DNA from 2 places in the Streptomyces sp. G7(2002) genome. Region 1 is predicted to be linked to the other one. Evidence: riboswitches for the same ligand, from Rfam matches in the RefSeq annotation. Region 1 holds a riboswitch; the other holds the start of a gene.
The links. A riboswitch is a leader RNA that binds a small molecule or an ion and turns the genes downstream of it on or off. The one in region 1 is predicted to bind S-adenosylmethionine.
Positions count from the first base shown of each region.

Region 2: another riboswitch for S-adenosylmethionine. It lies ahead of thrC (threonine synthase); the one in region 1 lies ahead of NUT86_RS12140 (aminotransferase class V-fold PLP-dependent enzyme).

Region 1 is NZ_CP102609.1:2,957,796-2,962,283, forward strand. Features, by position in the region: gene NUT86_RS12140 (aminotransferase class V-fold PLP-dependent enzyme) at 482-1,849, opposite strand; SAM riboswitch class IV at 2,019-2,136, opposite strand; gene trpD (anthranilate phosphoribosyltransferase) at 2,228-3,292, opposite strand; gene qcrB (cytochrome bc1 complex cytochrome b subunit) at 3,464-4,488, opposite strand, start outside.
Region 2 is NZ_CP102609.1:5,765,801-5,770,288, reverse strand. Features, by position in the region: gene NUT86_RS24560 (cold-shock protein) at 188-391, opposite strand; gene NUT86_RS24555 (MoaD/ThiS family protein) at 815-1,093, opposite strand; gene thrC (threonine synthase) at 1,172-2,452, opposite strand; SAM riboswitch class I at 2,470-2,630, opposite strand; gene NUT86_RS24545 (glucosyl-3-phosphoglycerate synthase) at 2,803-3,765, shown strand; partial or broken gene NUT86_RS24540 (GntR family transcriptional regulator) at 3,805-4,054, opposite strand; gene NUT86_RS24535 (alpha,alpha-trehalose-phosphate synthase (UDP-forming)) at 4,268-4,488, shown strand, end outside.

The DNA.
Region 1 (4,488 bases):
CGCTTTGCGGTGCACTCGCCGTTGCGCCTGCGGCGGGCCGGTCCGCTGCGCGGGGCTGTCGGGGTGCGGTGACGGGCCTCCGGGGTAGGGGTGTGGGACTGCTTCGCTTTACGTCCCACACCCCTACCCCTCCGGCCCGTCCCCTCCCGTTGGGGGGTGGGAGAAACCTTGGTGGGGGTGCCCGCCGCTGGTCATGTGCTCCTCGCGAAGCAGAAATGAAACGTCCTACGGACGCCCGCCCCCACCCACCGTCACTCACTCCCCCAACGGGAGGGGACGGGCCGGAGGGGCCTGGTGTGTGGACGTAAAGCGAAGCAGTCCACACACCAGGCCCCGGAGGCCCGTCACCGCACCCGACACCCACCGGCCCGCCGCAGGCGCAACGGCGGGGAACCCGCAAGCGTCACCCGCACCCACGCCCCGCGCAGCGGAGCCCTAACGGCGCGAGGCCCCTACGGCGGGCAAGCCGAAAACGTGGGAATCAAGCGGGCACACAACGCCCGGCTTCGGTGCGGTAGTTCCAGCGGGCGCCGTTCGTCACCAGTTCCTTGACCGCGCGGACGAAGCGGTCAACATGCTCATCCGGCGTCCCGGCGCCAAAACTCACGCGGATGGCGTTGAGGGACTTTTCGCCGGGGGCCGCGTCGGGGGCGCCGCACTCGCCGGGGTCCTGGGGCTCGCTGCCGAGGAGGGTGCGGACGAGGGGGTGGGCGCAGAAGAGGCCGTCGCGGACGCCGATGCCGTACTCGGCCGACAACGCGGCCGCGAAGTGGGAGCTGTTCCAGCCCTCGACGACGAAGGAGAGGACGCCCACCCGTGCGGCGTCCTCGCCGAAGAGGGAGAGCACGGTGACCTCGGGTACGTCGGCCAGGCCCGCGCGGAGGCGGGCGATCAGCTCCTGTTCGCGGGCGACCAGGCCGTCGAAGCCGGCCTCGGTGAGGGCTTGGCAGGCCGAGGCGATCGCGTAGGCGCCGATGACGTTGGGCGAACCGGCCTCGTGCCGGGCCGCGGTGGTGTGCCACTCGACGTCCACCCCGCCGTCCGTGCGCCGGGAGACCTTGCGGCTGGCGCCGCCGCCCGCCAGGTACGGCTCGGCGTCCCGCAGCCAGTCCGCGCGGCCGGCCAGCACTCCGGCGCCGAAGGGCGCGTACAGCTTGTGGCCGGAGAAGGCGACCCAGTCCGCGTCCAGTTCCCCGAGGTCCACCGGGTGGTGCGGGACGAGCTGCGCCGCGTCCAGCACGATCCGGGCGCCGTGCGCATGCGCGGCGGCCGCCAGCTCCCGCACGGGCCACAGCTCCCCGGTCACATTCGACGCACCGGTCACACAGACCAGCGCCGGGCCGTAGGGCTCGCGTGCGGTCAGCGCCTTCTCCAGGGTGTCGACCGCCTGCTGCGGGGTGCGCGGCGCGTTGAGGTACGTCACCTCGACATCGGGTCGCTGCTCCCACGGCAGCAGCGAGGCGTGGTGCTCGGTCTCGAAGACGAACACCCGGGTGCCCTGCGGGAGTACGGCGGCGAGCAGGTTCAGCGAGTCGGTGGTGGAGCGGGTGAAGACGACCTGGTCCTCGGCCCGGCAGCCGAGGAACTCCGCAATGGTGCGGCGGCTGTTCTCGAAGAGGTCGGTGGACAGCTGCGAGAGGTATCCGGCGCCGCGGTGCACGCTGCCGTAGTACGGGGCGTAGGCCGCCACGTCGTCCCAGACCCGCTGGAGCGCGGGGGCGCTGGCGGCGTAGTCCAGCGCGGCGTAGTCGACCTCGCCGCCGGTCACGAGCGGGACGAGGACATCCCGGCCCAGAACCGGCAGCGGGGCACAGACGGAGCGGTCGGCGGCAACGGCGGAAACAGACATGGCGAACTCCCGTGAGGGGTGAGCGAATTCGCCGCGGGCGGGGGCGCGAAGAAGCGTCGGGGCACCGCGGCGGGAAAGAAAAAGGGGATGCGGAAAAGGGGCCGTCGGGCCCTAGCGCATTCGCTGAATCACGGAAGTGCTCCCTCGGGGACCAGGATCCCTGGCGAGGGATCCGCGCTTGCCGCAGACCTCGCTGCCTACGGCCTGGTCATCACCCGGGGCACCCCGCCACGGAAGGAGGGTTGCCGGACAGCGGGCCGGGGCCTGCATCGCTGTCACTCGTGACCTGGGCAGAATCATGCCACACGGGCAAAGAGGCGCAAGGCCCGGTCCGTATGACGGACTGAGCCTTGCGTCACACCCTGCGTCACCGCGCGCTCATGTGTTGCTGGCGGCCACCCAGCGCTCCAGCGCCCGCTTGGCCGCCCCGGAGTCGATCGAGGCGGCGGCCCGCTCGATCCCGGCCCGGATCTGCTCGGCCAGCGGAGCGTCGGCCGGCTCCAGCGCGACCAGCGCCGCCGCGGAGTTCAGCAGCACCGCGTCGCGCACCGGGCCGGTCTCCCCGTCCAGCAGCCGGCGGGCCACATCCGCGTTGTACGAGGCGTCCGCCCCGCGCAGCGCCTCCACCGGCACCAGGGGGATCCCCACGTCCCGGGGGTCGAAGGGCTCCTCGCGCACCGTGCCGTCCCGGACGATCCACACCCGGGAGGTCGCGGTCGTGGTCAGCTCGTCGAGGCCGTCGTCGCCGCGGAAGACCAGCGCCGACGAGCCGCGCTCGGCCAGCACCCCGGCCAGGATCGGCGCCATCCGGGCGTCCGCGACACCGGTCGCCTGGGCGCGGACCTTCGCGGGGTTGGTCAGCGGGCCCAGGACATTGAAGGTCGTACGGATACCGAGCTGGGCCCGGGCGTTGGCGACATGCCGCAGCGAGGGGTGGAACTTCACCGCGAAGCAGAAGGTGATGCCCGCTTCCTGGGCGACCTCGGTGACCCGCTGCGGGGTGAGGTCGAGATTGACCCCGAGCTTCTCCAGGACGTCGGAGGCACCGCTGGCCGAGGAGGCGGCGCGGTTGCCGTGCTTGACGACCTTGGCGCCGGTGCCGGCGACCACGATCGAGGACATCGTGGAGATGTTGACGGTCTTGGCGCCGTCGCCGCCGGTGCCGACGATGTCCACGCTGGGGCCCGGCACCTCGATCAGCCGGGCGTGCGCGTACATGGTGCGCACCAGACCGGAGATCTCGGCGACGGTCTCGCCCTTGGCGCGCAGCGCGACCGCGAACCCGGCGATCTGGGCGTCGCTGGCCTCGCCCCGCATGATCTTGTCCATCGCCCAGGCGGTGTCGTCCGCGCTGAGGTCACGGCCTGCGAGCAGGGCGTTGAGAAGACCCGGCCAGGTGTGGGCCGCCACGCTGTCGCCGCCAACCGGGGTCACAACGTTCATGGTCCACACTCCTGGATTGTCTCCTGCTTATGCCGTCACCCTATCGAGCCGCCGGGCACGCCGGAGGGCCCCGTCCGGTTGGGGTATCCCCTGCTCCTTAAGAGCTTGGGGAACGGACGGGGCCCTCTGGGTGGCGTACTCCCTACAGTGCGCTAGGAAGCGCTGCGGTGATCAGTGGTGGCCGTGGCCGCTGCTGATCTCCTTGTACTCCTCGACCGTGGCCTTCGGGATGACGTTGTCCTCGCCGTAGTAGGCCTTCGAGAGCTTGGCGCGCAGCTTCTGCGAGCGCGACAGCTTGCGCTCCACACCGTTCTCGTCGACCTCCGGGCCGAGCTCGAGCGGCGCGGGCTGCTCGTGCTGCGTGAGCAGGTGCAGCTGCTCCTGGTCGAGCGGCTCGTGGACCTCGATGAACTCACCGTGCGGCAGGCGCTTGATGATGCCGGACTCGCGGCCGTGCAGCACCTTGTCCTTGTCGCGCCGCTGCAGACCCAGGCAGATCCGCTTGGTGGCGATGAAGGCCAGCACCGGAAGGACGAAGAATCCGATCCGGACGAACCAGGTGAGCGAGTTGAGCGACAGGTGGAAGTGCGTCGCCCACAGGTCGTTACCGCCACCGATCAGCATCACGAAGTACGCGACGAGCCAGGCGACACCGAAGCCGGTACGGGTCGGGACGTTGCGCGGGCGGTCCAGGATGTGGTGCTCGCGCTTGTCGCCCTTGACCCAGGACTCGATGAACGGGTAGACCGCGATCGCGACCAGGACCAGCGGGAAGATCAGGATCGGGATCAGCACACCGAAGTTGAGGGTGTGGCCCCAGAAGTTCCACTCCCAGCCCGGCATGACACGCACCAGACCCTCGGCGAAGCCCATGTACCAGTCCGGCTGGGCGCCGGTGGACACCTGGTCCGGCCGGTAGGGGCCGATCGCCCACACCGGGTTGATGCTGGCGATCGCGGAGATCACCGCGATCACACCGAAGACCAGGAAGAAGAAGCCTCCGGCCTTGGCCATGTAGACCGGCAGCAGCGGCATGCCCACGACGTTGTTGTTGGTCTTGCCGGCACCCGGGAACTGGGTGTGCTTGTGGTAGAAGACCAGGATCAGGTGCGCCACCAGCAGGCCGAGCATGATGCCCGGCAGCAGCAGGACGTGCACCGTGAAGAACCGCGGGATGATGTCGTGCCCCGGGAACT
Region 2 (4,488 bases), 2.8 Mb from region 1:
GTCCTTCTTTGTCACTCTCACTGGGAGAGTGCTAACGCCAATGATTAGCACTCGTGGGGTGCGAGTGCAAGCCGCCCGGAGGGGCGTCGTTGAGGGGCGGCGGTCGGGCGACGGGTGGGCGCACAGCCGAAGGCCCGTACCCCCCTCAGGGGTACGGGCCTTCCTCACGCAGTAGTTGGTCGGCGCCTCAGCCGGCCACCCGGACCATGTCCGCCTGCGGCCCCTTCTGGCCCTGCGAGATCTCGAACTCGACTCGCTGACCCTCCTCAAGGGTGCGGTAGCCGTCCATCTGGATCGCGCTGTAGTGGACGAAAACATCCGCACCACCGTCGACCGCGATGAAGCCGTACCCCTTCTCCGCGTTGAACCACTTGACGGTGCCCTGAGCCATGCCTAACTCCCCTATTACTGGCCCTTGCGCAGGACCGCACTCCGCGGACCCGGGTCAGACCTCACCCCGCGAAAGGCCCGTGGGGTGTGCGCCGGAACGCGTCGACCGCCGCTGAATGTATCTGCACAGATGCCCAGAGCAACAGGTCAATCGGACGAGAAATCTGGCGCCGGAGAATCGGCAATATGCGGCGAAATCCTGGTTCTCCAGGGCAAGTCGGGCCGGGCATAGCGCACCTAGGCGACAAATACCGCCCACACTTTGGACACAACTGACCGCGAACACATATGCGTTCGGCACGCTCACGGTGATATCCGGAGGGGGATCACCCCAATGGTATCTCCTTTCACAACACGGAATTGCCCCGTCCGCTTTCCGGCGGACGGGGCAATTCCGGTCATGCAGGAGAAGAGTTGGCGCAAATCAGCAGCCGCCGGCCACGGCCGGGATGATCGAGATGCCGGCGCCGTCCGGGGTCGGCGTCTCCAGGCCCTGCTCGAAGCGCACATCGTCGTCGTTGACGTACACGTTCACGAAGCGGCGCAGCTTGCCGGCGTCGTCCAGCACACGGGCCGCGATGCCCTGGTGGTTCTGCTCCAGGTCGGCGATCACCTCGGAGAGGGTCGCGCCCTCGGCGGGGACCTCGGCCTGGCCACCGGTGTACGTGCGGAGGATGGTGGGGATGCGGACCTTGACGCTCATGGTTCTGCCTTCCAGGGGTACGGAGTACGAGTTCGGGGGGCTGTGGCGCGGCCTCGTCCGCCGGACGGGCCGGCGGCCTCAGCCGAGGCCGGCCGCGCGGAACGCGTCCAGGTTCGGACGGATCGTGGCCGTGGGCCCGGAGGTCGGGGCGACCGCGTCAAGTGTCTTGAGGCCGTCACCGGTGTTCAGGACGACGGTGGTCAGGGACGGGTCGAGCAGACCTTCCTCGATCAGCTTCTTGGTCACGCCGACGGTCACTCCGCCCGCGGTCTCCGCGAAGATCCCTTCCGTCCTGGCCAGCAGCTTGATCGCGTCGACGACCTGCTCGTCGTTGACATCCTCCACGGCACCGCCCGTACGGCGCGCGATGTCGAGCACGTACGGACCGTCGGCCGGGTTGCCGATCGCCAGCGACTTGGCGATGGTGTCCGGCTTCTGCGGGCGCACGACCTCGTGTCCGGCCTTGAAGGCCGTGGACACCGGCGAGCAGCCCTCCGCCTGGGCGCCGAAGATCTTGTACGGCTTGTCCTCGACCAGGCCGAGGGCGATCAGCTCCTTGAGCCCCTTGTCGATCTTCGTGAGCTGCGAGCCGGACGCGATCGGGATGACGATCTGGTCCGGGAGCTTCCAGCCCAGCTGCTCGCAGATCTCGTACGCGAGCGTCTTGGAACCCTCGCCGTAGTACGGCCGCAGATTGACGTTGACGAAGCCCCAGCCCTCGCCCAGCGGGTCGCCGATGAGCTCCGAGCAGAAGCGGTTGACGTCGTCGTAGTTGCCCTCGATGCCGACCAGGTCACCGCCGTAGACCGCGGCCATGACGACCTTGCCGGCCTCCAGGTCGTGCGGGATGAAGACGCAGGACTTGAAGCCCGCGCGGCGCGCCGCGGCGCCGACCGCACCGGCGAGGTTGCCGGTGGAGGAGCAGGAGAGGGTGGTGAAGCCGAAGGCGCGGGCGGCCTCGACGGCGATCGCCACGACGCGGTCCTTGAAGGAGTGCGTCGGGTTGCCCGAGTCGTCCTTGACGTACAGCCCGCCGGTGACGCCCAGCTCGGCGGCGAGCCGGTCGGCCTGGACGAGCTTGGTGAAGCCGGGGTTCAGGTTGGGCTTGTCGGCCACGTCGGTGGGGACGGGCAGCAGCGGGGCGTAGCGCCAGATGTTGTTCGGACCGGCCTCGATCTGCTTCCGCAGGCTCTCGGGGTCGCCGCTCGGCAGGTCGTACGCGACTTCGAGCGGCCCGAAACACTCCTGGCACGCGAAGATCGGGCCGAGCGGGAAGCGCTGTCCGCACTCGCGGCAGGACAGGGCTGCGGCGGGGCCCAGAGCGACGGTGGGGGTGTTTTCGGTGACTTGCACAGCCATGGAGGCGAGGCCCTTTCTCCTCATCTTCCTCGCGACGAATCTCGCCACGAGACGGATTTGGCACCTTCCCTAGCCGGGAGCCTCACGCGCACGGGACGTCAGCGTCCTGGCGGCAAGACCGGCTGGAGGGTTGCCGGGGCTTCAACGGGCCGTATCCCTCTGCCCCTCTGGATGAGCGGTATGGCGCTGGGCCGAAACCCAGGCGTTTGTGGCGCGGCGACCCCGACATGCGACGGTCATCCGCGTTGTTCAAGACTGTAACCGAAGGCACTGACAGTTGAGATAGTCGTCCGAACCGCGAGATGGATCACACAGACCGCCGATCGGGCGGCGACCGAGGAGTCGTAGACGTGCTGGAAGAGGTGGAGGGCTGGCTGAGCAGCCACTCCTGGTCCGCCGCGGACCGCCCGCTGGGGCAGCTGCTGGAGGCGAAGCGCCAGACGGGCCGTACGGTCAGCGTAGTGCTGCCCGCGCTCGACGAGGAGGCCACGGTCGGGGCGATCGTGGCGGTGATCCGTGCCGAGCTGATGACCGAGGCGGTCCCGCTCGTCGATGAGCTGGTGGTGCTGGACTCCGGCTCCACCGACCGCACCGCCGAGGTCGCCGCGGCGGCCGGGGCCCGGGTCGTCCCCCGCGACAGCGTCCTCCCGCGCCTGCCCGCCCTCCCCGGCAAGGGCGAGGTGCTGTGGCGCTCCCTGCTGGCCACCACCGGCGACATCATCTGCTTCATCGACGCCGACCTGCGCGAATTCTCCCCCGCCTTCGTCTCCGGGATCATCGGCCCGCTGCTGACGGATCCGGACATCCAGTTCGTGAAGGCGATGTACGACCGCCCGCTGGAGACCGGCGGCGAAGGCGCCGGGGCCGGACAGGGCGGCCGGGTGACGGAGCTGGTCGCCCGCCCCCTCCTCAATCTCCACTGGCCGCAGCTGGCCGGCTTCGTCCAGCCCCTGGGCGGCGAGTACGCGGCCCGCCGCTCCCTCCTGGAACGGCTGCCGTTCCCGGTCGGCTACGGCGTGGAACTCGGCCTGCTCGTCGACGCCCTGCACACCGTCGGCCTCGACGCCCTCGCCCAGGTGGACGTCGGCGTACGCAAACACCGCCACCAGGACGGCCAGGCCCTGGGCCGGATGGCCGCCGCCATCTACCGCACCGCCCAACTACGCCTGACCCGCGGCCACTTGGTCCGCCCCCGCCTCACCCAGTTCGACCGCGGCGACGAGGGCTTCGTCCCCCGCACGACGGAAGTGGACACCGAGGAGCGCCCCCCAATGGCCGAAATCCCGGAGTACGCGGCGCGACGAGCGGCCTGAGCGCCCGCGCGGCCCGGGCCCCCTCGCGCGGCCTGAGCCTCAGGCGTCGAAGCCGTACTCCAGCACGTAGGCAGACGAGTCGAGGATCATCTCGTTGGCCTCTACCGTGCGCCCGCCCGCAGTCATCGCAGTGCGGCTGATGAGAATGACGGGCGTACGTGCCGCCGGGCCCGGTATCCGGCTGTGTGATCGCTGATCCCGCGACGAGATCGGCGGGGAGGCAGGAGGTGGAGAGCATCACCGGCTTACCGTCGAGCACGAACCTGCGCCGCCGCACGATGACAGAGTCTGTTGCTTGACGGGCGCGCTCGGCGACTCGCTGCGCATCGCCCGCAGCCGGGGCGACCGTCTCGGGTGCAGGCACCCGGAACCCGCCGAGGGTGAGCCGTCGTGGCCGGTCGACGCGTTCCTGCCGGGAGGCGACCGAGGAGCACACCCGGACCCGCGCCCCTTGACCGCTTCCGTACGTTTGCGCGGATCTGTAGCGGGTTACTGTCGCGACATGGCTTCCGAGCGCAGTGCGGCCCCTGCGGGTGCCGAGGTTCTTGTGGCGTCCAATCGCGGACCGGTCTCGTACGCCCTGGAGGAGGGCGGGACGCTGACCGCCAAGCGGGGCGGGGGCGGGCTGGTCTCCGGGCTGTCGGCCATCGGGTCCGATGCCGAGGCGGTGTGGGTGTGTGCCGCGCTCGGGGACGGTGACCGGGAGGCCGTACGGCGGACGGG